Regions from separate parts of the Variovorax sp. 05L425 genome, predicted to be linked through region 3. Evidence: predicted binding sites of a transcription regulator. Region 3 holds the regulator's gene; each other region holds the start of a gene.

Region 1 (5,537 bases), on a different contig from region 3:
CCGCATCTTCTTCGTCGAGGTCGCGCAGGGCGACGATTTCGGGGTGGCGGAACAGCGCGTTGCTGTCGAAGTTGAACTTGGCGTCGAGCGCAACGACGTTGCCCTTGCTGTCGCGGTTGAGCGGGTTGATCTCGACCAGCGAGGCGTCCGTCTCCATGTAGCAGGTGTAGAGCTTCTTGAAGACATCCACGGCCTGGGCGGTGGAGTCGGTCGGGACGCCGATGGCGTCCGAGATCTTCTTGGCTTGCGCGTCACCGAGGCCGGTGAGCGGATCGACGAACTCGGTGACGATCTTCTCGGGCGTGGAGTGAGCCACTTCCTCGATGTCCATGCCGCCTTCGCTGGAGGCGATGATCGCGACCTTCTGCGTGGCGCGGTCGGTCACGACCGAGACGTAGTATTCCTTCTGGATGTCGGCGCCGTCCTCGATGTAGAGGCGGCGGACCTTCTGGCCTTCGGGGCCGGTCTGGTGCGTCTTCAGCTGCATGCCGAGGATTTCGCCGGCGAGCTTCTTGACGTCGTCGATCGACTTGGCGACCTTGACGCCGCCGCCCTTGCCGCGGCCACCCGCGTGGATCTGGGCCTTGACAACCCAGACCGGGCCGCCGAGCTTCTGAGCGGCCTCGACCGCCTCCTGCACTGTGTACGCCGGAATGCCACGGGGCACAGGCACGCCGAACTTGGCAAGAATTTCCTTGCCTTGGTACTCGTGAATCTTCATGAGGGTGTCTCTCGGAACGGGGTTTAGAGATCGGGAGAAATTTTGGCTGTTGTCCGCGGGCCACGGCGCCTGACGGCGGGGGCGGCGAACAGCAGGGGACTGTATCATGGTGCGCCGCACCAAGGGCTGGCCCTTGCGCTGTGGTCAATACGTAGTTACTCCAGAGCTTTTCGAGGCCCTACCATGCCCAAGGTCTTCATTGATGGCGAAGCCGGCACCACCGGCCTCCAGATCCGCGAGCGGCTTCAGTCGATGCCGAACATCGAACTCGTGAGCATCGCCCCCGAGTTGCGAAAGGACGTGGCAGCCAAGCGCGAATTGATGGCCGGTGTCGATCTCGTGGTGCTGTGCCTGCACGACGATGCTGCGCGCGAATCGGTGGCGCTGATTGACCAACTCGAAGGCCGTCGTCCCAAGATCATCGATGCCTCCACCGCGCACCGCACGGCGGAAGGCTGGGTGTTCGGATTCCCCGAACTCGTCGCCGGCCAGAAGGACGCCGTGGCGAAGGCCGAGCGCGTCGCCAATCCGGGCTGCTACGCGACGGGCGCCATCGCCATCGTTCGCCCGCTGGTCGACGCCGGCCTGCTTCCGCCCGGATTCCCGATCGCCCTCCCCTCCGTCAGCGGCTATTCCGGCGGGGGGCGCACCATGATCGAGGCGTACGAAAAGGGCGAGGCGCCGGCGTTCGAAACCTATGCGCTCGGACTCAAGCACAAGCACATTCCCGAGATCATGAAGTACACCGGCCTGACCCGTCGGCCGGTGTTCATTCCGTCGGTCGGCAACTTCAAGCAAGGCATGCTGGTCCAGTTGCCGCTGCACCTCGACGACCTGCCCGACCGTCCGAAGGCCAGCGACCTGCACGATGCCCTCGCCTCGCACTATGCGAGGAGCAATACGCCGGAGCTGTTCGTGAAGGTGCTTCCGCCCACCGGGGACGGCAAGCTCGACCCATTGGCGCTCAACGACACCAATCAGCTCGAGATCCGCGTGTTTCCGAATGAAGATCATCGGCACGCCGTCGTCATCGCCCGGCTCGACAACCTGGGCAAGGGCGCGAGCGGCGCAGCGGTCCAGAATTTGAAGCTGATGCTGGGGATCTAACTCGCCCCCAGGTTGCCCGCACTTCGTGTCGGGCGCCCACCCCCTGCCGGGGGCAACACCAGCGGCCCGGCGAAGCCGGTTCCGCGGTGTTCACCAAAGTGCCCGGCTTCGCGGGCCGGTGTTATTCATCAGGGTCGTAGCGTAGTACCTTGGAGACCACGGCGCCGTTGAATCCGCGCGCCAGCAGGAAGCGCGTCTGCTTCGCCCGGTCCGTCGCATCCTGCGGAAGGGCATCGAAGCGGCGGCGCCACACTTCACGAGCCCGGTCCAGTTCGCTGCCTTGCAGGCTCGCGACCGCTTCAGCGACAGCCTCGGGCGCGATGCCCTTGTGAAGCAGTTCCTGGCGCACGCGCGCGGCGCCATGCCGTGCTGCGCGCTGATGGAGCACCGACTGCACCACCCTCGCCTCGCTGATGAAATCCTTGGCGGTCAGTTCATCCAGCGCGCGCGACAGTTCGCCGGGTTGTTCCTCGTATTTCGCGAGTTTGCGTTCAAGCTCCGCGCGTGAGTGTTCGCGCTGGCTCAGCAGGCGAAGCGCGCGGCCCTTGAGGGATGGTGCGGCAAAGGCCATGACATGAATGATCGCTGCGTGTCAAAACCGCGCCCGCCGCGTCGGCGGGCGCTTCTGCAGGATGAGGCAGCCTTACTTCCCGGCTTTCTCGGCCTTCTCGGCCGGTGCGTCCGTCGCCTCGGTCAGCAGCAGCGGGATGCCCAGCGATTCGCGCACCTTGTTCTCGATCTCGCGCGACAGTTCGCGGTTCTCGCGCAGGAACTCGCGCGCGTTATCGCGGCCCTGCCCGATCTTCTCGCCGTTGTAGGCGTACCAGGCGCCCGACTTGTCGACGATCTTGGCGGTCACGCCCATGTCGATGATCTCGCCCTCCCGACTGATGCCTTCGCCGAAGAGGATGTCGAACTCCGCGGTCTTGAAGGGCGGCGACACCTTGTTCTTGACCACCTTGACCTTGGTCTCGTTGCCGATCGCTTCGTCGCCCTTCTTGATGGTGCCGATGCGACGGATGTCCAGGCGCACGGAGGCGTAGAACTTCAGCGCATTGCCGCCGGTGGTGGTTTCGGGCGAGCCGAACATCACGCCGATCTTCATGCGGATCTGGTTGATGAAGATGACCATGCAGTTGGTCTTCTTGATGGTGGCCGTGAGCTTGCGCAGCGCCTGGCTCATGAGGCGTGCTTGAAGGCCGGGGAGCGAGTCGCCCATTTCACCTTCGATTTCGGCCTTGGGCGTGAGCGCGGCGACCGAGTCGACCACGATCAGGTCGACCGCGCCCGAGCGAACCAGCGAATCGACGATCTCGAGCGCCTGCTCGCCGGTGTCGGGCTGGCTGATGAGCAGGTCGGACAGGTTCACGCCGAGCTTCTGGGCGTATTGCACGTCGAGTGCGTGTTCGGCATCGACGAAGGCGCAGGTGCCGGCCTGGCGCTGCATTTCGGCGATGACCTGGAGGGTGAGCGTGGTCTTGCCCGAGGATTCCGGACCGTAGATCTCGATCACGCGGCCGCGCGGCAGGCCGCCGACGCCAAGCGCGATGTCGAGACCCAGCGAGCCGGTGGAGACCACCTGGATGTCTTCGAGCGCTTCGCCCTCCCCCAGACGCATGATCGTGCCCTTGCCGAACTGCTTTTCGATCTGGGCCAGGGCGGCCTGCAGGGCCTTGGCCTTTTCGCTGCTGGCGACCGAGATGCTTGTGCCCTTGACGACTGCGTCCATGTGAAAACTCCTTGAATATCAATGGGTTGTATTGGATTCATCCATCTGCTTTTAACCACAGGCTGGATGCTTGAACAGTAGTGTAGGGGCTGATGAATGGGCGATGGTCTGTTTTTTGGTCAGTTTGCTTTACTATCGATCGACGATGACTGACGCGGCATTCTCAATCGACCATGACGCCTGGCGGCAAACCCATCTGGGCCGGTTGCTGGGTCACGCCATGCGCCGCTTCGACGAACGCCTGCTGGCGTTGATGGCCCACGACGCCGAGGTGCCACTGGCGCTTTCCAACCTCGCGGCACGCGCGCAGGTGAGCGCAGCCCACATCCACATCACGCGGCATCTATCGCGCGAAGGCTCGCGCCTCACGGACTTGGCTGAACGCGCAGGAATGACCAAGCAGGCCATGGGCACGCTGGTCGACCAGTGCGAAGCCTGGGGCCTGGTGACGCGCGGCCCCGATCCGCTCGATGCGCGCGCGCGCCGCGTGATGTTCACCACCGATGGACTGGCGTGGCTGGAAGCCTTCCGAAACGCGGTGGCCCAGGCCGAAGCCGAGTTCCGCGCGAGCGTCGGCGATGACGTCGCCACCGTGGTAACCATCGGACTCGAAGCCTATGCCGCGTCCTAGAATTCCGGAAGGGCGGCGGCCTGTGCAAGCCGCGATGTCTGGAGGCACGGGATGCGAATACTGATTGCGGAAGATGACCAAGTGCTGGCCGACGCGCTGCTGCGAAGCCTGCGCACCTCCGGCTCGGCGGTCGACCACGTGGCAACGGGGTCTCAGGCCGACGCCGCACTGATGACGAACAGCGAGTTCGATCTGCTCATTCTCGATCTCGGCCTGCCCAACATGCATGGCCTCGAGATCCTCAAGCGACTGCGCGCCCGCGGCTCGCAACTGCCGGTGCTGGTGCTGACCGCGGCCGACAGCGTCGAGGAACGGGTCAAGGGCCTCGATTACGGCGCGGACGACTACATGGCCAAGCCTTTTTCGTTGCAGGAACTGGAGGCGAGGGTGCGCGCGCTCACGCGGCGCGGCATGGGCGGCACCAGCAACGCCATCAGGCACGGCCCGCTGGTCTACGACCAGGCCGGCCGTGTCGCGACCATCGACGGCAAGATGATCGAACTCTCGGCACGCGAACTCGGCCTGCTCGAAGTGCTGCTGCAACGTGCAGGCCGCCTGGTGAGCAAGGACCAGTTGGTTGAACGCCTGTGCGAGTGGGGCGAGGAAGTCAGCCTCAACGCCATCGAGGTCTATATCCACCGCCTGCGCAAGAAGATCGAGAAAGGCCCGGTTCGCATCGCCACGGTGCGCGGCCTCGGCTACTGCCTCGAAAAGATTCCCTCCTGATGCGCCGACGCGCGTAGCCTGGGCAAGCCGGGTGAAACTTTTTCAGCGCGCGCAGCGCTCTCTTTTCGGCGAGATCCTCGACTGGATGCTGACGCCGCTCCTGCTCCTGGTGCCGGTCAGCATCGGGGTCACGTGGTTGGTGGCACAGGGCATTGCCAACGCGCCGTTCGACCGCGCCCTCGAATCCAATATCCAGACGCTCGCACGACTGGTCGAGGTCGAGCATGACCGGGTCCAGTTCGTCCTGCCGCAGCCGGCGCGCGAGATCCTGAGCGGCGACGACGTGGACCGCGTGTACTACCAGTTGCTCGACGGACACGGCACGCTGCTCAGCGGCGAGCGGGACGTGCCGTTTCCCGGCACGGACGATCCGCCGTCGCCGGGCGTGGTCTACCTGAGCAGCAGCGAGATCCATGGGCAGCCGGTGCGGGTGGCCTCCCTTTGGATAGCCGGCAGCACGCCCGACGCGCCGATGGCGCTGCTGCAGGTGGCCGAGACACGCGAGAAGCAATCGATTCTCGCCACGGAAATCATCAAGGGCGTGTTGCTGCCGCAGTTTGCGATCCTGCCGCTGGCGGTGCTGCTGATCTGGCTCGCGCTGGTGCGCGGCATCAAGCCGCTGT
Region 2 (5,537 bases), on a different contig from region 3:
GACATCGACGACCTGGTCGAAGTGGCGGGTGATCCGGTCCAGCTTGCTCGTAACGTAGTTGCGCAGGGCGGGGGTGACGTCGAGGTGATGACCGCTGATCGTCAAATTCATGAATGACCTCCTGGAATTGACGGTTGGGGAAATAGCCGCGCCTCCTTGGTAGAGAAGCGTGGCCGGGGAATCAAGGCAGTGGGAGAGAAAGGGAGAGAAGAGAGAGGGAAATGAGAGAGGGAAATGCGGGAAGGTCGGTTCACTATGCCCATGCTGTCATCGAATTGCAATCACTTTGAGGTTGGCCCTTGTGGCAGGCCAATTCACGACGTGGAATCGCTATCGATCTGATAGCACTCGGCGCCCGCAGTACAGGCGTGACCGATCGCATCGACACTCCGTCCGGCATGTCAAGAACGCCCGGGCGACCCCGCCGACGAGAGGGCCGTGAAGGCTTTCAGCGCCAGGCAGCCCGCATGCGGCTGAGGAGATCGATCGTGGCGGCGGGCGGTGGAACGTGCGGCGCCCGCTCGGGTGCCGGCGGCCAGGTTTGCCGATCGAAGCGCTGGGCGTCGGCCGCCGTGATGAAACGCGTGCGCCCCGCGTACAGATGCCGGTCGCCGCGCGCGGCCTGCTGCGTGACGTAGAAGCGCTGGGGCACCAGCAGATGCAGGTGATCGCGCGCGCGGGTCATCGCCACGTAGAGCAACCGCCGCTCCTCCTCGAGTTCTTGCGCGCCCTGGGCCACGTCGGCCGGAATGCAGCCGTCGACCACGTTAAGCACGTGCACCGACGTCCACTCCTGGCCTTTGGCCGAGTGGATGGTGGAAAGGATGAGGTAGTCCTCGTCGAGCAAAGGCGGGCCAGGCCGGTCGCTCGTGGCCTCGGGCGGATCGAGCGTGAGTTCAGTCAGGAACCGCTCGCGCGACGCGTAGCCGGCGGCCAGCCGGGCGAGTTGCTCCACGTCGCCGCGCCGCAGGCCGGCATCGTCATGGAGCCGCTCCAGATGCGGCAGATACCACTCGAGCGCCAGGTCCATGTCCGCCGGCCAGGCCAGCGCGGGGTCGCGCAGCGCCGCGTAGATGCCGGCGAATCGCGCCCACTCGTCTTTCGCGGGCGCCGGCGGTACGAAAGACTGCACGACCGCGCCCGGATCGGACGCCTCGGCCATCGCGTCGAGCAAGCGCGTGGAGGTCACGGGACCGATGCCCGGAATCAGCTGCGTGACGCGGAAGCCCGCCATGCGCCCGCGCGGGTTCTGCGCGAAACGCAGCACGGCGAGCATGTCCTTGACGTGCGCGGCTTCGAGAAACTTGAGGCCGCCATACTTGACGAAGGGAATGTTGCGCCGCGCCAATTCCAGTTCGAGCGCCGCGCTGTGCGTCGACGTCCGGAACAACACGGCCTGCGATTTCAGCGCCAGCCCGCCCTCACGGTGCGCGAGCACGCGGTCGGCCACCCACCGCGCCTGCTCGGCCTCGTCGGGCACCAGCACGAGTTGGGGCCGTCCGGCCGAGGGCTTGTCCGTCCAGAGCGTCTTGGCGTGTCGTTCCGCGGCCGCGGCGATGACTGCGTTGGACACGTCCAGGATCGGCTGCGTCGACCGGTAATTGCGTTCGAGCGTGACGATGCGCGCCGACTGGCTGAAGTGCTGCGGAAAGTCGAGGATGTTGCGCACGGTCGCGCCGCGGAACGCGTAGATCGACTGCGCGTCATCCCCCACGACCGTCACGCCGCGGCCATCGGGCTTGAGCGAACGCAGAATGGCGGCCTGCAGCAGATTCGTATCCTGGTATTCGTCGACCAGCACATGGTCGAAGCGCTCGCCGACCTGCCGGGCCAGGGTCGGCTCGCCCATCATCTCGGCCCAATAAAGCAGCAAGTCGTCGTAATCCAGCACATGCTGTTGCTGCTTGGCCTCGACATACGCGCCGAACAGCCGCTTGAGTTCGGCTTCCCATTCGGCACACCAGGGAAAGGCCTGCTTGAGCACGTCTGCCAGCGGCGCACAAGTATTGACCGTGCGCGAGTAGATCGACAGGCACGTGCCTTTCATCGGAAATCGCCGCGCCGTCGTGGACAGTCCGATGTCGTTGCGCACCAGGCCCATCAGGTCTTCCGCGTCGCCACGATCGTGGATCGTGAAGTTCTCGTCGAGCCCGATCTGCGCGGCGTATTCGCGCAAGAGCCGTGCGCCGACGCCATGGAAGGTGCCCGCCCAGGGCAGCGCCGGCGGCGCATCGGAGGCCAGCCCCAGCACGCGGACCACCACCTGCCCGGCGCGGCGCGCCATTTCCTGCGCCGCCCGGCGCGAGAACGTCAGCAGCAGAATGCGTTGCGGATCGGTGCCGCTGGCGATCAGGTGCGCCACACGGTGCGCGAGGGTGCTGGTCTTGCCGGAGCCTGCCCCTGCGATCACGAGCAGGGGCCGCTCGTCTTCCGGCGTTCCGCCGATGGCGGCATCGAGCCCATGCTGCACCGCCGCACGTTGCTCGTCGTTGAGTTGTGCGAGCGCCGCGGCAAGGCGCTCCGCCGGATTCTTGGATACGGGTGTCGCAACACTGTGCATCGCTGCAACTGTACTGGATGTCCATCCAGATGAAGACATGATCCCGACAGGCCCGAATGACATAATCGCGCCTCGCTGCAAACCGGAGAAACCACCTTGGAAATCGTCCCGTCTCGGCAGCTTTCACTTCCCTTCTGACGCGCCGTGGACGAGGGAATTGAAAGCGCCCCATCCCCTCGCCCCCACCGCCAGACATTTCAGGAAGTGAGCCATGCTCAACATCTTCACGCTCGCCAACGGCCGCCTCGTCCAGGAAGAGATCGAGGCCCTCGAAGAGCTGTCCAAGTTCCAGCCGATCTGGGTCGACCTCGAGTCGCCGTCCGTCGAGGAAAAGCGCTGGGTCAAGCAGTACTACGGCTTGTCCATCCCGGAAGACGCGATGGACGAAGACATCGAGGAGTCGGCGCGCTTCTATGAGGAAGACAACGGCGAACTTCACATTCGCAGCGACTTCCTGATCGACGACGACGAAAACCCCCGTTCGGTCCGCGTCGCCTTCATCCTCAACCAGCACAACACCGAACTGCGCAGCCGCGGCGTGCTGTTCTCGATTCACGACGAGGACGTTCCGGTATTCCGCCTGGTGCGCATGCGCGCGCGCCGCGCCCCGGGATTGATCGAGGACGCGAAGGAAGTGCTGCTGAAGCTGTTCGACGCCGACGCCGAATACTCCGCCGACACGCTCGAGAACATCTACGACGAGCTGGAGTCCGCCGGCAAGAAGGTGCTGTCGGGCAACGTGAGCGACGAACTGGCCGGCGAGGTGCTCGGCCTCATCGCGCGACAGGAAGACTTGAACAGCCGCATCCGCCGCAACGTGATGGACACGCGCCGCGCCGTGAGCTTCATGATGCGCAGCCGCATGCTCAATGCCGAGCAGTTCGAAGAGGCCCGGCAGATTCTTCGCGACATCGAGTCGCTCGACAGCCACACGGCCTTCCTCTTCGACAAGATCAACTTCCTGATGGATGCGACCGTCGGTTTCATCAACATCAACCAGAACAAGACCATCAAGATCTTCTCGGTCGCGAGCGTGGCGCTGCTGCCGCCGACCTTGATCGCCAGCGTCTACGGCATGAACTTCAAGTTCATGCCCGAACTCGACCTGACTTATGGATACGCCTACGCGATCGTGCTGATGGTCGCGAGCGCGCTGGTGCCCATGTGGTACTTCCGCCGGCGGGGCTGGTTGAAATAGCCCACCCCCGTTGCTTGCTCACTTCGTGTAGCCGCCTCCCCCTCAAGGGGGCGCACCCGGCGGCCCGGCGAAGCCGGTTCCTCGGGTGCTCTGGAACGGGAAACGGGGTGGTGCTTACTCCTGTGAGAGCGTCGCGAGCCAGGTGCTGACCAGGGCAAGGCTATAGCGGCTCGCCACCGCCGAGACGAAGCGCGTGAAATCGCCGTGAGCCTCGTCGTCGGCACGATCCGAAATCGTCCGCACCGCGGCGAAGGGCACGCCGAAGTCGTGGCACACCTGCGCCACCGCCGCGCCCTCCATCTCCACCGCGAGCGCATCGGGCAGCGCGCGGCGCAACGCGTCGCTTTCGGCGGCGGTCGACACGAATCGGTCGCCGCTCACCAGCAGGCCGCGATGCACCTTCGGTGCAGTCAGGTCGAAGTCCTCGGCGACTTTCTGGCCCAGCAATGCCACCGGATCGCGCAGCACGTCGGCGGCGACGGCCGCCAACGCATCGCTGATCGCGGTGTCGGCCGCGAAGCGTGCGTGGCCGGTCAAGGGTACCTCGTATTTCGGAAAGATCGGCGAGGCGTCGAGATCGTGCTGGAGAAGCTTGGTGGCCACGACCACGTCGCCGACCTCCACGCCCGACGCCAGGCCGCCCGCGACGCCGGTGAAGATGATCGCCTCTGCACCGAAGCGCTCCAGCAGCACCGTCGCAGTCGTGGCCGCTGCAACCTTGCCGATGCGCGACAGAACGGCAACGATGGGTTGCCCGTGAAGGTGGCCGGCCCAGAAGTCGCGACCGGCGACCGGGATGCGCTGCTCGTCGGGCATCAGCGCGAGCAGCGCAGCCAACTCCTCATGCATCGCCGCAACGATGGCGATCATGACTTCACGGCTGCTTGATGTCGACGCCGTAGAAGGTGTGGCGGCCGAAGGGGCTGAGCTTGAAGTCGACGACTTCCTTGCGCACCGGCTTCAGCTGCACGGCATGTGCAATGGTGAACCACGGCGCCTGCTCCTTGAAGATCACCTGCGCCTGCTTGTAGAGCGCCTCGCGCTCGGACTGCTTGGGCACGTTCTTGGCCTTCACGACCAGATCCTCGTAGGGCTTGTAGCAGAACTTCGCGACGTTGCTGCCGTTCGATTGCGCCGACGCGCAACCCAGCAGCGTGTAGAGGAAGTTGTCCGGATCGCCGTTGTCGCCCGTCCATCCGAGCATGCCCATCTGATGCTCTCCCGCCTGCATGCGCTTGCGGTACTCGCCCCATTCGAAGGACTTGATCTCGGCCTTGACGCCGACCTTCGCGAGATCGGCCTGCATCAGCTCGGCGATGCGCTTGGCGTTCGGGTTATAGGGACGTTGCACCGGCATCGCCCACAGGTCGGTGGTGAAGCCATCGGGGTAGCCGGCCTGCGCCAGCAGCTTCTTCGCGGCTTCGGGGTCGTACGGGTCGTCCTTGATCGCGTCGTTGTAGGACCACATCGTCGGCGGGATCGGGTTCTTGGCAGCGACGCCCGTGGTGAGGTAGACGCCGTCGATGATCGCCTTCTTGTTGATCGCCATGTTGATCGCCTTGCGCACGCGCACGTCGTCGAAGGGCTTCTTCTGCGTGTTGTAGGCGAGGTAGCCGATGTTCAGGCCCGGCTGCTCCAGCACCTGCACGTTCGGATCCTTGCGGATCGCGTCGAGGTCCGCCGGATTGGGATAGGGCATCACGTGGCATTCGCCCTTCTGCAGCTTGGCCCAGCGCACCGAGGCATCGGGCGTGATCGCGAAGATCAGGTCATCGATCT
Region 3 (5,537 bases):
AAGTGGCCCCCGATCAGCGCGCCGATCGGAAGGCCCAGCACGGACGCCATGGACCATCCAAGAAAGACGAAGGTGACGGCGCGCCCACGTTCCTCGGCCGGCACCAGCAGGCCTACGCAGGCCGCTGCTTGCGGCGTGAAGATGGCCGGCGACACCACCGTCAACATCCGGACGAAGAGCAGTCCGCTGAAATTCGGCATCAGCGTTGCAACCAGGTGCCCGCAGGCGTACCACAGCATCGTGCAGGTCAGCAGCACACGGCGGTCCCAGCCCGCGACCACGGCGGCAAGCAACGGGGCTCCGAGGCACATCACGACCGCTGCTGCGGTGATCAACTGACCTGCCGTTGCAGCACTGACCTGCAGTGACCCACTGAGTTCGTTGAGCGTGCCGGGCACGACCATCACGCCCGTACCGATCACGAAATTGCCGGCCAGCAGGGCCCATAGGGCGGCTGGCGGCGCAGGTTGTCTCAACGGCGGACCTGCAGCGCGCCGGGATTCACGATATTGGTCGGATTGCCCTTGATGAAGCTGACGACGTTGTCGAAGGCCTGCCCGAAATACAGTTCGTAGCTGTCTTGCTCGACATAGCCGATGTGCGGGGTGCAGATGCAGTTTTCGAGCCGGAGCAGGGCGTGGCCTTGCAGCGGTGGTTCGCTCTCGAAGACGTCGATGGCGGCCAAACCGGGCCGACCACGATTGAGGGCGGCAAGGAGGGCGTCCTGCTCCACAAGTTCTGCGCGCGAGGTGTTCACGAACAAGGCTGTCGGCTTCATGCGCGAGAGGTCTTCGAGCGTCACGAGGCCGCGGGTCTCTTCCGTCAGCCTCAGGTGGACCGACAACACATCGGCTGCGGCGAAGAAGGTCTCACGGTCCGGCGCCACCTGGAAACCATCGGACCGTGCCTTCGCGCAGCTTTGCTCGCGGCCCCAGATCACCACCTGCATGCCAAAGGCCTGGCCATAGCGCGCGACCAGTTGCCCGATGCGGCCGTATCCCCAGATACAGAGGGTCTTGCCCTTGAGCACCGAGCCCAGCCCGAAATTCGACGGCATCGACGCCGACTTGAGGCCCGACTGCTGCCAGGCGCCATGCTTCAGGTTGCTGATGTATTGAGGCAACCGGCGCATGGCGGCCATGATCAGCGCCCACGTCAGTTCGGCTGGCGCCAGTGGCGAGCCTGTGCCTTCGGCCACGGCGATGCCAAACTCCGAACAGGCGTTCACGTCGATGTGACTCCCGGCCCGGCCCGTCTGGGAAATGAGCCTGAGCTTGGGCAGCTTTTCGATCAGCTGCCTGGAAATCTGGGTGCGCTCGCGGATCAACACGATCACTTCGGCGTCCTTGAGGCGCACCGAGAGCTGACCAATGCCCTTGACCGTGTTGGTGTAGACCTTGGCAGCATAGGCGTCGAGCTTGGCAGCGCACTGCAGCTTGCGCACCGCGTCCTGGTAGTCGTCGAGGATCACAATGTTCATGGCGTGCCATTGTGCCTCGCACCACAGGCATGCTGTGTCGGCGCGTTGCTCAGCCTTCGCTCATCTCGAACAATTTTGCGGCGCTACCGGGGGGCCGTCGTCGCCGTGGGTCGAGACGAGCGCCTCGGACCACGGTCTTGCGCTTTCAATGCAAGTGGGCGCGATGAGCCGACGCATCGGCCGCTTCAAGTGCAACCAGCCTGTCGAGCTCGGCGCATACGTCGGCCATGCGACCTGAAATCACGACGCGGCTCGGATGCCGACCGGGTTGCTGAGCATCGACCATGCGCACGACACGCAGCGGCCGCGCGGCGGCAGGCGCATCGGCCCGGGTTGCCGGGCTCTGGCGCGACCCGCAACTCGGGCGAACACCCACATACCGCAGGCCCGACGTGCTGATGTGGCCTGAACGGCGTGATGGCATCCACCGGTTGGCCAATGTCTGCAAAGGCGTGATCAGGTCGACGATGCTAAGAAGAGCGATTCCCATGTGAACTCCAGAAAGGTCAGAGATTGAACACAGGCAGGATTGCTTTCATCGGCCTCGACAGGGTGATGGCTCTATGCCATACGCCCGCCACCTGTCGCGGCCGTCAATGAGGCGAAAGCGGTTGCAACCGTGTTCGCTTGCCAGAGTGGGCTACATCAGCATCGTGTTGCGGATCAGCCCGACGGCGAGGCCTTCGATTTCGAAGGGCTCGCCGGGCTGGACGATGATGGTCGGGTAGTCGGGGTTTTCGGCGTGAAGCTCGATGACCTGTTTGTTGCGCTTGAGCCGCTTGACCGTGACCTCATCGCCCAGGCGGGCGACCACGATCTGGCCATTGCGGGCCTCCTTGGTGGCCTGGACCGCGAGCAGGTCGCCATCCATGATGCCGGCGTCGCGCATGGACATGCCTCGCACCTTGAGCAGGTAGTCGGGCTGGCGCTGGAACAGCGTGTTTTCGACGTAGTAGGTTTGATCGACGTGTTCCTGCGCCAGGATCGGCGAACCGGCCGCCACGCGGCCGATCAGCGGGAGAGCGAGTTGCGCCATGCCGAGCAGGGACAGTGAAAACTGATTGTTTCGAGATTCATTGAGCGCGCGCAACGCATCGCCCTTGAGGCGAATACCACGCGAAGTGCCGCTCACGAGCTCGATCACGCCCTTGCGCGCCAGCGCCTGGAGGTGCTCTTCCGCGGCATTGGCAGACTTGAAGCCCAGCTCTGTGGCGATCTCGGCACGCGTGGGTGGCGCTCCGGTGCGCGCGATGGCGCTTTGGATCAAGTCCAGAATCTGCTGCTGACGGGCGGTAAGCTTGACTGCAAACTGCATGGTGGCTCCTCAGGGAACTGGCTGAATATCCAGTACCTGTATTTTTAACCAGTTTTCGGTGGTTGGCAAGCAATGGACGAAATCAATCAAGGCGACAAGCGCAAGGTCATCGTGCTTGGCACGGGCGGGACGATTGCAGGCCGTGCCAAGTCCTCTGATGACAACATTGGCTACACCGCCGGCCAGGTCGGCGTGGAGGAATTGCTGGGCGGCATCGATGCGCCGCCTGGTGTCGTCCTGTTGGCGGAGCAGGTCGCCCAGGTCGACAGCAAGGACATGAGCTTCGCCATCTGGCAGAAGCTGGCACTGCGGTGCGCGCACTGGCTGGCTCAGCCCGACGTGGCGGGTCTCGTCATCACGCACGGGACCGATACGCTGGAAGAGACGGCGTTCTTTCTTCATTCGGTTCTGGCACCCTCGAAGCCAGTGGTGCTCACGTGTGCGATGCGTCCCGCCACGGCGCTGGCGCCCGATGGGCCACAGAACGTGCGGGATGCCATCGTCGTTGCCGCGACACCGGGCGCGAGCGGCGTCGTGGTCGTGTGCGCGGGGACGTTGCACAGTGCGGTCGAAGTCCAGAAAGTGCATACCTACAGGCTGGACGCCTTCGACTCCGGCGATGCCGGACCGCTGGGTTATGTCGAGGAAGGGAGCGTCCGGGTCTTGAGGAACTGGCCGTCTGCCACGTCCGCCACACAGCATGTCTTCGATCGGGTCGCTTCTGCCGGGGAGTGGCCACGCGTCGAGATTCTCTTGAGTCACGCCGAGGCACGCGGCAGCATCGTCGATGCGCTGCTGCGAGAGCGCGAATCGGGCTCCGCTGAACCGCTACAAGGTCTTGTGCTGGCCGCGACCGGAAACGGAACTTTGCATCACGCGCTGGAGGCCGCAGCGTTGCGGGCTCAGGCGGCAGGGGTGGCTGTGGTTCGTGCGACGCGTTGTTCCCAAGGGCACATCTTGCCGAGGCAGGACGAGCTTCTTCGAGATGCGGGCGCGCTGACACCGGTCAAGGCGCGCGTCGAACTCATGCTGGAACTGCTGGCCGGTCGGCCAGCAGACCGATGATCAGCTGGTCAATGCCGCAAGCGCGCGCAGAGTGATGTCGTCAACCGTTCCGACGCCGCTGATCGAACGGTACTTGGGCGCAGCGGCCGGTTCGGACTTGGACCACTGGGAGTAGTAGTCGACCAGCGGCCGCGTCTGCTGGCTGTAAACCTCGAGTCGCTTGCGAACGGTCTCTTCCTTATCGTCTTCGCGCTGGATCAGGTCTTCGCCCGTCAGGTCGTCTTTGCCTTCGACCTTCGGCGGATTGAACTTCACGTGATAGGTGCGCCCGGACGCCGGATGTGAACGACGACCGCTCATGCGTTCAACGATGTCGGAGAAGGGGACGTCGATTTCAAGCACGTAGTCGAGCTTGACGCCGGCCGAACGCATCGCCTCGGCCTGGGGGATGGTGCGCGGAAAGCCGTCGAACAGGAATCCTTGCGTGCAATCCGGCTGCGCGATGCGTTCCTTGACGAGGTTGATGATCAGGTCATCGCTCACCAGGGCGCCCGATGCCATGATCGACTGCGCTTGCAGGCCGAGCGGCGTACCGGCCTTGACAGCGGCGCGCAACATGTCGCCGGTCGAGATTTGGGGGATTCCGTACTTCTGGCAAATGAAGGCCGCTTGCGTGCCTTTGCCCGCCCCGGGGGCGCCCAACAATATCAGTCTCATGGTGTCCTCGGAAGGTTCTTTGAATTTGTGTCGCGCCATGCGGCCCTCAAGGGAATTCGCAGGCGGAGATGGCGTCGAGGATAGCACGCGCTACCCGACCGCCCGAAGTCAGTCGGCGGCGAGAAGGGCGCGAACGCGCGCCAGATCTTCCGGCGTATCGATCCCCGGACCCGGGGCATCCGAGGTGATGTGGACCGCGATCCTGTAGCCATGCCAAAGGGCTCGAAGCTGTTCGAGCGCTTCGGTGGCTTCGACAGGCGCCGGCGGAAGTCCGGGAAACTGCCGGACGAAGCTGGCGCGATAGCCGTAGATTCCGATGTGCCGCAGCGCAGGCGGAGCGGTCGGCAGCGCCTTCGGACCATGGGCCGCGAAGCCGTCGCGCCACCAGGGGATCGGCGCACGGCTGAAGTAGAGCGCGTATCCCTTGGCATCGAGAACCGTCTTGACGACGTTGGGATTGGCGAATTCTTCAGGTGAATCGATGGCATGTGCCGCGGTGCTCATGGCCGCGTCGGGATGATCTGCCAAGGCTTGCGCGACTGCGTCGATCAAGGCCGGCTCGATCAATGGTTCGTCGCCTTGTACGTTCACGACGATGGCGTCGTCTGCAAGGCCGAGTTGCGTGCAGGCCTCGGAGAGGCGATCACTTCCGCTGGCGTGATCGGTGCGAGTCAGGAGCGCCTGCACCCCGTGCGCCTCGCATGCGGCAATGATGCGGGGATCGTCTCCCGCCACCACGACACGCTCGGCCCCCGATGCCGCCGCACGCTGGGCGACGCGCACGACCATCGGCAGTCCGGCGATATCGGCCAGGGGCTTGTCAGGCAAGCGGGTCGAGGCGAGCCGCGCAGGGATCAGAACGACGAACGCAGTATTCAATTCAAAGGCCCAGCTCTTCGTCGGAAAGTGTCCGCGCTTCCGTTTCGAGCAGCACCGGAATGCCGTCCCGCACGGGGTACGCAAGTCGGGCGCTGCGCGAGACCAGTTCCTGCTTTTCGGCGTTCCAGGTGAGCGGCCCCT
Region 4 (5,537 bases), on a different contig from region 3:
CCATTGAAGGTCAGGCCGGCGTTGGCGCCGGTCGAGCCCAGGTTGCTGTCGGCGGACACCTGCAGCGTTCCGGCATTCAGCACGGTTCCGCCGCCATAGGTGTTGTTGCCACTCAGCGTGAGGATGCCCGTGCCCTGCTGGACGAGACGGCCGCTGCCGGAGACGACCCCCGCGTAGGCGGATGCGGTGGTTCGGTTGAAGACCAGCTGGCCGTCGTCCGTCACGTTGCCGGTCAGCGAACCTGTGGCGCCGCCGGTACCGATCTGCAGCGTGCCGCCTGCGTTGATGGTCAGGCTGCCTGTGCCGCCCGCACCGCCGACACCGCCGATGCCGCCTGTACCGTTGCCGCCCTGGACGCCGCCAACGGTCACGTCACCGGAGGCATTGACCGTACCGCTGATCGATAGCGTGCCGTTGCCGCCCGCACCGCCCGTACCGCCGGTTCCCCCATTGGCCGTGCTGCCGCCTCCGCCGCCGCCGGACCCGCCGACCGCAATCGCGCCCGCGACATTCAGGGTGGCACCGCCGCTCACATTGAGGGCGCCGCCCGTGCCGTTCGTGCCATTGGTGCCCGGTGTCGTGCCTCCGCCTCCACCCCCGCCGCCACCACCACCGCCGATGCCGACGGAGCCGGTGACGTCAGTCGTGCCGGTCAGTGTCAATGGGTTCGGCTGGAGCGAGTCACCGGTCAGTGCGTTGCCGCCGGTCACGCCGGAGCCATTGGCACCGCCGTTGCCGAGTGCGCCTGAGTCTCCGCCGACGACAAAACCACTGCCCCCGCCGCCCGAACCTGCGCCGCCGCCCGCACCGCCGGCGCTGCCGCCCCCTGAGCCTCCACCACCGCCGCCTCCGATGCCACCCGCGCCGCCGTCGCCCGCGTTGGTGCTCGAAACGCCGGCTGCGCCTCCCGTCCCGACAAGCAGATTTGCATCCGCGTGGGCCGAGGGAGTGAGGGCGGCGATTGCCAGGAGGACGGCGGATCCGGCGGCACCAAAGGCCGCGCCGGCAGCGCTCCCGGTTGTGGAGGCACCGGGGCCGGATGTCCTTGCGAGTTCGGAGACGGCTTGACGGCTTCCCGTCGAGCGATTGAAGACAAGACGATAGATACGGTTCATTCGAGACGACTCTTGGTTCTGGAAAGCTGAGACATTCCGTAAACAGAAGCGTCTGAGTGTATCTTTTGTTAAATATTAAGTACTAGTGATTTTTGTAAACCGGCAAAGATGCGCACGACGGACGAGGGTCGCAAAAGCATCGATGAACCGATCGGATCGGTCAGGCTGCCCGTTTGCGGAACATGCTCAGGTCGAGCGTCGACTCGTTGCCGAGCCACATTGCGTGCGCGGTGTGATCCATGTAGTCGTCGCCGGTGACGCCATGCACGAACACGTCGAGACCGTTGCGGTGCGCCTCGAGCCATTCGATGACTTCATCGAACTCCGCGGCGTCGAAAGCAATCTGGCAGCTCCAGTGCGGATGCGGGCCCACGAGTCGCTCGTGCACCCGGCCGACCACGACCAACAGGCTGTGCCCGGCATCCACGGCCAGTTGCTTCGCTTGCGCAACGGTTTCCGGGCCGAAATAGATGTGAGCGTGGTATTGCGGGTAGAGGTTTTCGGGGCGGCGAGGCATCGGTGTTCACGCGGGCTGGAGGGTCCCGAGAGCTTACGCCGTGTACCCCGCTTGCGGCCAAAACATGCGGTTGATGCAAGGCCGGCGAAATGGTGGAATACTGGTTGTTCATACAGTATTTCAGGCGCCGCCATGGCTGACATCATCATCCCCCTTCATGCCATCAAGGGCCGAGGCTCGGCCACGCGTCTTGCGCATCGCTTCGAGCGCGATGCCCGCAACGCCTTCGACGACGGCTGGGGCACGCTCGAAGAGGGCGTGGCCGAGGCCGACACATTGCCGCCGCTCGCGACCGAGGTCCGGTTCGAGGACGTCAAGTCGGTGCTCAGTCACAACGATTCGCCCGATGTTCCTTTCGACCGTTCGCTCAACCCATACAGGGGTTGCGAACACGGCTGCATCTATTGTTTCGCTCGGCCCACGCACAGTTATCTCAATCTCTCGCCGGGCCTCGATTTCGAGACGAAGCTGATCGCCAAGCGCAACATCGTCGAGGTGCTTCGCTCCGAATTGGGTCGCAAGCGCTACAAGCCGAGTCATATCGCGATCGGCACCGCGACCGATTGCTACCAGCCCATCGAGCGCCAGTTCCGGCTCACGCGCTCGGTGATCGAATTGCTGAAGGAGACGCACCATCCGTTCGGCCTGGTCACCAAGTCCAGCGCCGTCGAGCACGATCTCGACCTGATCGCGCCGATGGCTGCCGAGCATCTGGCCGCGGTGTACGTCACCATCACCACGCTCGACGGCGAACTGGCGCGCAAGCTCGAACCGCGCGCCGCCGCGCCGCATCGCCGGCTGCGCACCTTGCGCACGCTCGCCGAAGCGGGTGTTCCGGTGGGCGTGAGCGTTGGGCCGCAGATTCCCTTCGTCACCGAAGACATGGAACAGGTGCTCGAAGCGGCCTGGGATGCCGGTGCGCGTTGCGCTTTCTACACGGTGATCCGGCTGCCGTGGGAAGTCGCGCCGTTATTCAAGCAATGGCTGGAGTTGCACTATCCGCAGCGTGCCGGCCGCATCATGGCGCGCATTCGCGAGATGCGCGGCGGCAAGGACTACGACGCAGATTTCGCGACCCGCATGAAGGGCAGCGGATTGTGGGCGGATCTGATCCGTCAGCGCTTCGAGAAGGCGACGAACCGCATCGGGTTCAACCGCGATCGCATCGTGCTCGACCTCAGCGCGTTCCGACCACCTGGCGCAGCGGGGCAGGGCAGTCTGTTCTAGGGCCGGCCGAGCCACGTGGCTCGACGCCGCACCAATCGCCGCCGAGCGCCTTGACGAGAAACACCGAGGTCTGCATCCGCTGGCCCGCGATCTGCGCCGCCTGGCGTTCCGTCGAGAGCACGGCCTGCTGCGCGGTGATCACGTCGAGGAAGGTCGTGGCGCCGCCCTGGTAGCGGGTGGCGGCCATGTCCAGCACCCGGCGCGCGCTTTCAACGGCGGTGAAGGACTGCGTCGATGCACGGTCGAGCGAAGCAAGGCCGGTGATGCCGTCTTCGGCTTCCTGCATCGCGTTGAGGACGACACGGCGGTAGTTGGCCACCGTGACGTCATAGCCGGCGCGTGCGAAATCAACGTTCGACCGGATGCGCCCGCCGTCGAAGATCGTCTGCGTGGCCGACACGCCGAGCGACCACAGCAGGCTTTGCGCATTGAACAGGCTGGAGAGCGTGTTGCTGTCCACGCCGCCCGTGGGCAACAGCATGACACTCGGATAGAACGCCGCCGTGGCAACGCCGATCTGCGCGTTGGCGGCGGCCATGGCGCGTTCAGCCGCTGCAACGTCGGGTCGGCGCTCCAACGCATCCGAAGGGACGCCGATCGGGATCGCCGGTGGCACGAGCGGCTTCACGTCCGGCGCAATTGAGAACGAAGGCGCCGGCGTTCCGGTCAGCGTGGCGATGGCGTGTTCGAACTGCGAGCGCTGCTTTTTCACGACGTCGACCTGCGCAAGCGTGTTGTCGAGCAGCGCGTGCTGCTGCGCGACGTCCAGGCCGGACACGGCGCCGAGGTCGTGCCGGTCGGTGACGAATTCGAGCGCACGCCGCTGCAACGCAATCGAGCGCGCCAGCACGTCGAGGTCGATGTCGGTCGATCGCAAGTTGTAGTAGGCCGATGCAAGATCCGTCGTGAGCAGCAGCCGGGTGTTCTCCAGATCGGCGGCCGATTGCGCGGCCGACGCCGTGGCCCCCTCGATCGAGCGCTGCACGCGGCCTGCCAGGTCGGCCTCGTAGCTGGCCGCGAAAATCACGCCGAAGTCGTTCTGCACCGTCGAGAAATTCGGCACGGCGTAGTTGGTCAGCGGGCGGTTGGCGGAAATCTTGAGTCGTTGGGCTCGCGTGCCGACACCCAGTTGCGGATAACGGCCGGCCTCGTTCCCCGCCAGCGTGGCGCGCGCCTGCGCCAGTTTCGCGCTGGCCACATCCAGTGTCGGACTGTCGGCCAGTGCCTTTTGTTGGAGCGCGTTGAGTTGCGCATCGCCGAAGCGCTCCCACCACGGGCCCTTGTCGGATGCATCGCTCGGGGTGCCTTGCCGCCACGGTTCTTCGAGCTGCCAGCTCACCGGCACGTCGACGGACGGCTTCTTGTAGTCCGGTCCGACGGCGCAACCCGCGAGCGCGGCGACCGCCAGGGCCATCAGCGAGGGCACCCACATCACGCCGATTCCTTCGCGACCACGACGACATCGCCCTCGGCCAGCGAATCGGAGGGGTTCAGCACGAGCCGGTCGGTGCCTGAGATTCCGTCGAGCACTTCCACGGTTTCGCCGTAGTTGCGGCCGATCGAGACGGGACGCAGGTGAACCTTGCCTTGTGCATCGACCACGGCGACGCGCGTGCCTTCAGCCCTGAAGAGCAGCGCGTTGCCCGGAATGGTCAGCGATTTGCTTGCTGCAAGCGGCAACGACACTTGCACATAGGCGCCCGGCAGCAGGGCGCCGTCCTTGTTGGGCAGCGAAACTTCGACCTGCATCATGCGCGTGCCGGCGTCGATGGCGCCCGAGGTGCGCGCCACCTCGCCCTGAAAGCGCTGGTCGCGCAGTTCGGCCTGTGTCACGACCACCGGCTGGCCCGCCTTGATGAGTTGCGCATAGGCCTGCGGCACGTTGATGTACACCCGCAGCGGATCGGTCTGCGCGAGCAGGAACAAGGGTCGCCCGCTGCCGGCGTCGATCAGGTCGCCCACATCGACGTTGCGCCGCGTGACCACGCCCGAGAAGGGCGCCAGCACGCGCTTGAAGCCTTCGGTCTGCTTCAGGCGCTGGACATTGGCGTCGGCCGCGGCGAGGTTGGCGGTGGCTTGCGCAACGGCGCTGCGTCGTTCGTCCAGGTCCTGCTGCGAAACCACGTCCTTCTTGCGCAGGTTCTCCCAGCGCGCGACGGTGCTCTTCGCCAGTTCGAGACTGGAGGCGGCCTGCTGGCGCGCGGCGATCGCCTGCGAGAGCTGCTGGTCGATTTCGGGCGTCTCGATCTCCGCGAGCAGTTCACCCTTCTCGACACGGCTGCCGATGTCCTTGGTCCAGCGCCGCAGATAGCCACTGGCGCGCGCCGAGATCGGCGACTGCACATAGCCTTGCAGCGTGCCCGGCAGCGCCAATGTCTGCCCGGCGGCGGGTGTCTGGGGAAGGGCAGTCTTGACGTACTGCGCCGCACGTTCGGCAGTGCCGACTTCCAACGCACGCGCATTGGTCATGCGAACGAACACGGTGCGCGCGGCGCCGACGGCGAGAACCGCCAGCACGATCAGCACCGCGATCCGGGTGCGGCGGACGATTTGCCGCCGCCTGGGCAATTCGTGGTGATCGCCGTTTTCATCGGCGGCGATCGGGTGGATGCCCAGTGCCGCGTGGCGTTGCTCCGTCATTTGATCAAGTCTCCTGGGGCTCGGCCCCGAGCGAGGGT

The links. The regulator LexA, encoded in region 3, represses DNA repair genes until DNA is damaged. The targets are predictions, from matches to a motif close to ACTGTATNNNNATACAGT.
Region 1: the regulator LexA is predicted to act here: its motif matches at 3,619-3,636, upstream of recA (recombinase RecA).
Region 2: the regulator LexA is predicted to act here: its motif matches at 2,573-2,590, upstream of AC1DN9_RS15870 (ATP-dependent helicase).
Region 4: the regulator LexA is predicted to act here: its motif matches at 1,732-1,749, upstream of AC1DN9_RS08905 (PA0069 family radical SAM protein).

The regions. Positions count from the first base shown of each region.
Region 1 covers NZ_JBFTNY010000007.1:72,439-77,975, reverse strand. Annotated here, with positions in the region: gene sucC (ADP-forming succinate--CoA ligase subunit beta) at 1-721, opposite strand, end outside; gene argC (N-acetyl-gamma-glutamyl-phosphate reductase) at 905-1,828, shown strand; gene recX (recombination regulator RecX) at 1,950-2,399, opposite strand; gene recA (recombinase RecA) at 2,472-3,557, opposite strand; gene AC1DN9_RS10330 (MarR family winged helix-turn-helix transcriptional regulator) at 3,703-4,188, shown strand; gene AC1DN9_RS10325 (response regulator) at 4,240-4,914, shown strand; gene AC1DN9_RS10320 (sensor histidine kinase N-terminal domain-containing protein) at 4,946-5,537, shown strand, end outside.
Region 2 covers NZ_JBFTNY010000013.1:6,647-12,183, reverse strand. Annotated here, with positions in the region: gene hpf (ribosome hibernation-promoting factor, HPF/YfiA family) at 1-111, opposite strand, end outside; gene AC1DN9_RS15870 (ATP-dependent helicase) at 449-2,560, opposite strand; gene corA (magnesium/cobalt transporter CorA) at 2,772-3,758, shown strand; gene AC1DN9_RS15860 (5'-methylthioadenosine/adenosylhomocysteine nucleosidase) at 3,873-4,628, opposite strand; gene AC1DN9_RS15855 (ABC transporter substrate-binding protein) at 4,633-5,537, opposite strand, start outside.
Region 3 covers NZ_JBFTNY010000011.1:44,124-49,660, reverse strand. Annotated here, with positions in the region: gene AC1DN9_RS14345 (MFS transporter) at 1-476, opposite strand, end outside; gene AC1DN9_RS14340 (D-2-hydroxyacid dehydrogenase family protein) at 473-1,480, opposite strand; gene AC1DN9_RS14335 (hypothetical protein) at 1,626-1,970, opposite strand; gene lexA (transcriptional repressor LexA) at 2,121-2,795, opposite strand; gene AC1DN9_RS14325 (asparaginase) at 2,868-3,860, shown strand; gene adk (adenylate kinase) at 3,861-4,517, opposite strand; gene kdsB (3-deoxy-manno-octulosonate cytidylyltransferase) at 4,626-5,396, opposite strand; gene AC1DN9_RS14310 (Trm112 family protein) at 5,398-5,537, opposite strand, start outside.
Region 4 covers NZ_JBFTNY010000006.1:30,911-36,447, reverse strand. Annotated here, with positions in the region: gene AC1DN9_RS08915 (autotransporter-associated beta strand repeat-containing protein) at 1-1,115, opposite strand, end outside; gene AC1DN9_RS08910 (DOPA 4,5-dioxygenase family protein) at 1,276-1,632, opposite strand; gene AC1DN9_RS08905 (PA0069 family radical SAM protein) at 1,765-2,859, shown strand; gene AC1DN9_RS08900 (efflux transporter outer membrane subunit) at 2,810-4,291, opposite strand; gene AC1DN9_RS08895 (efflux RND transporter periplasmic adaptor subunit) at 4,291-5,499, opposite strand; gene AC1DN9_RS08890 (efflux RND transporter permease subunit) at 5,504-5,537, opposite strand, start outside.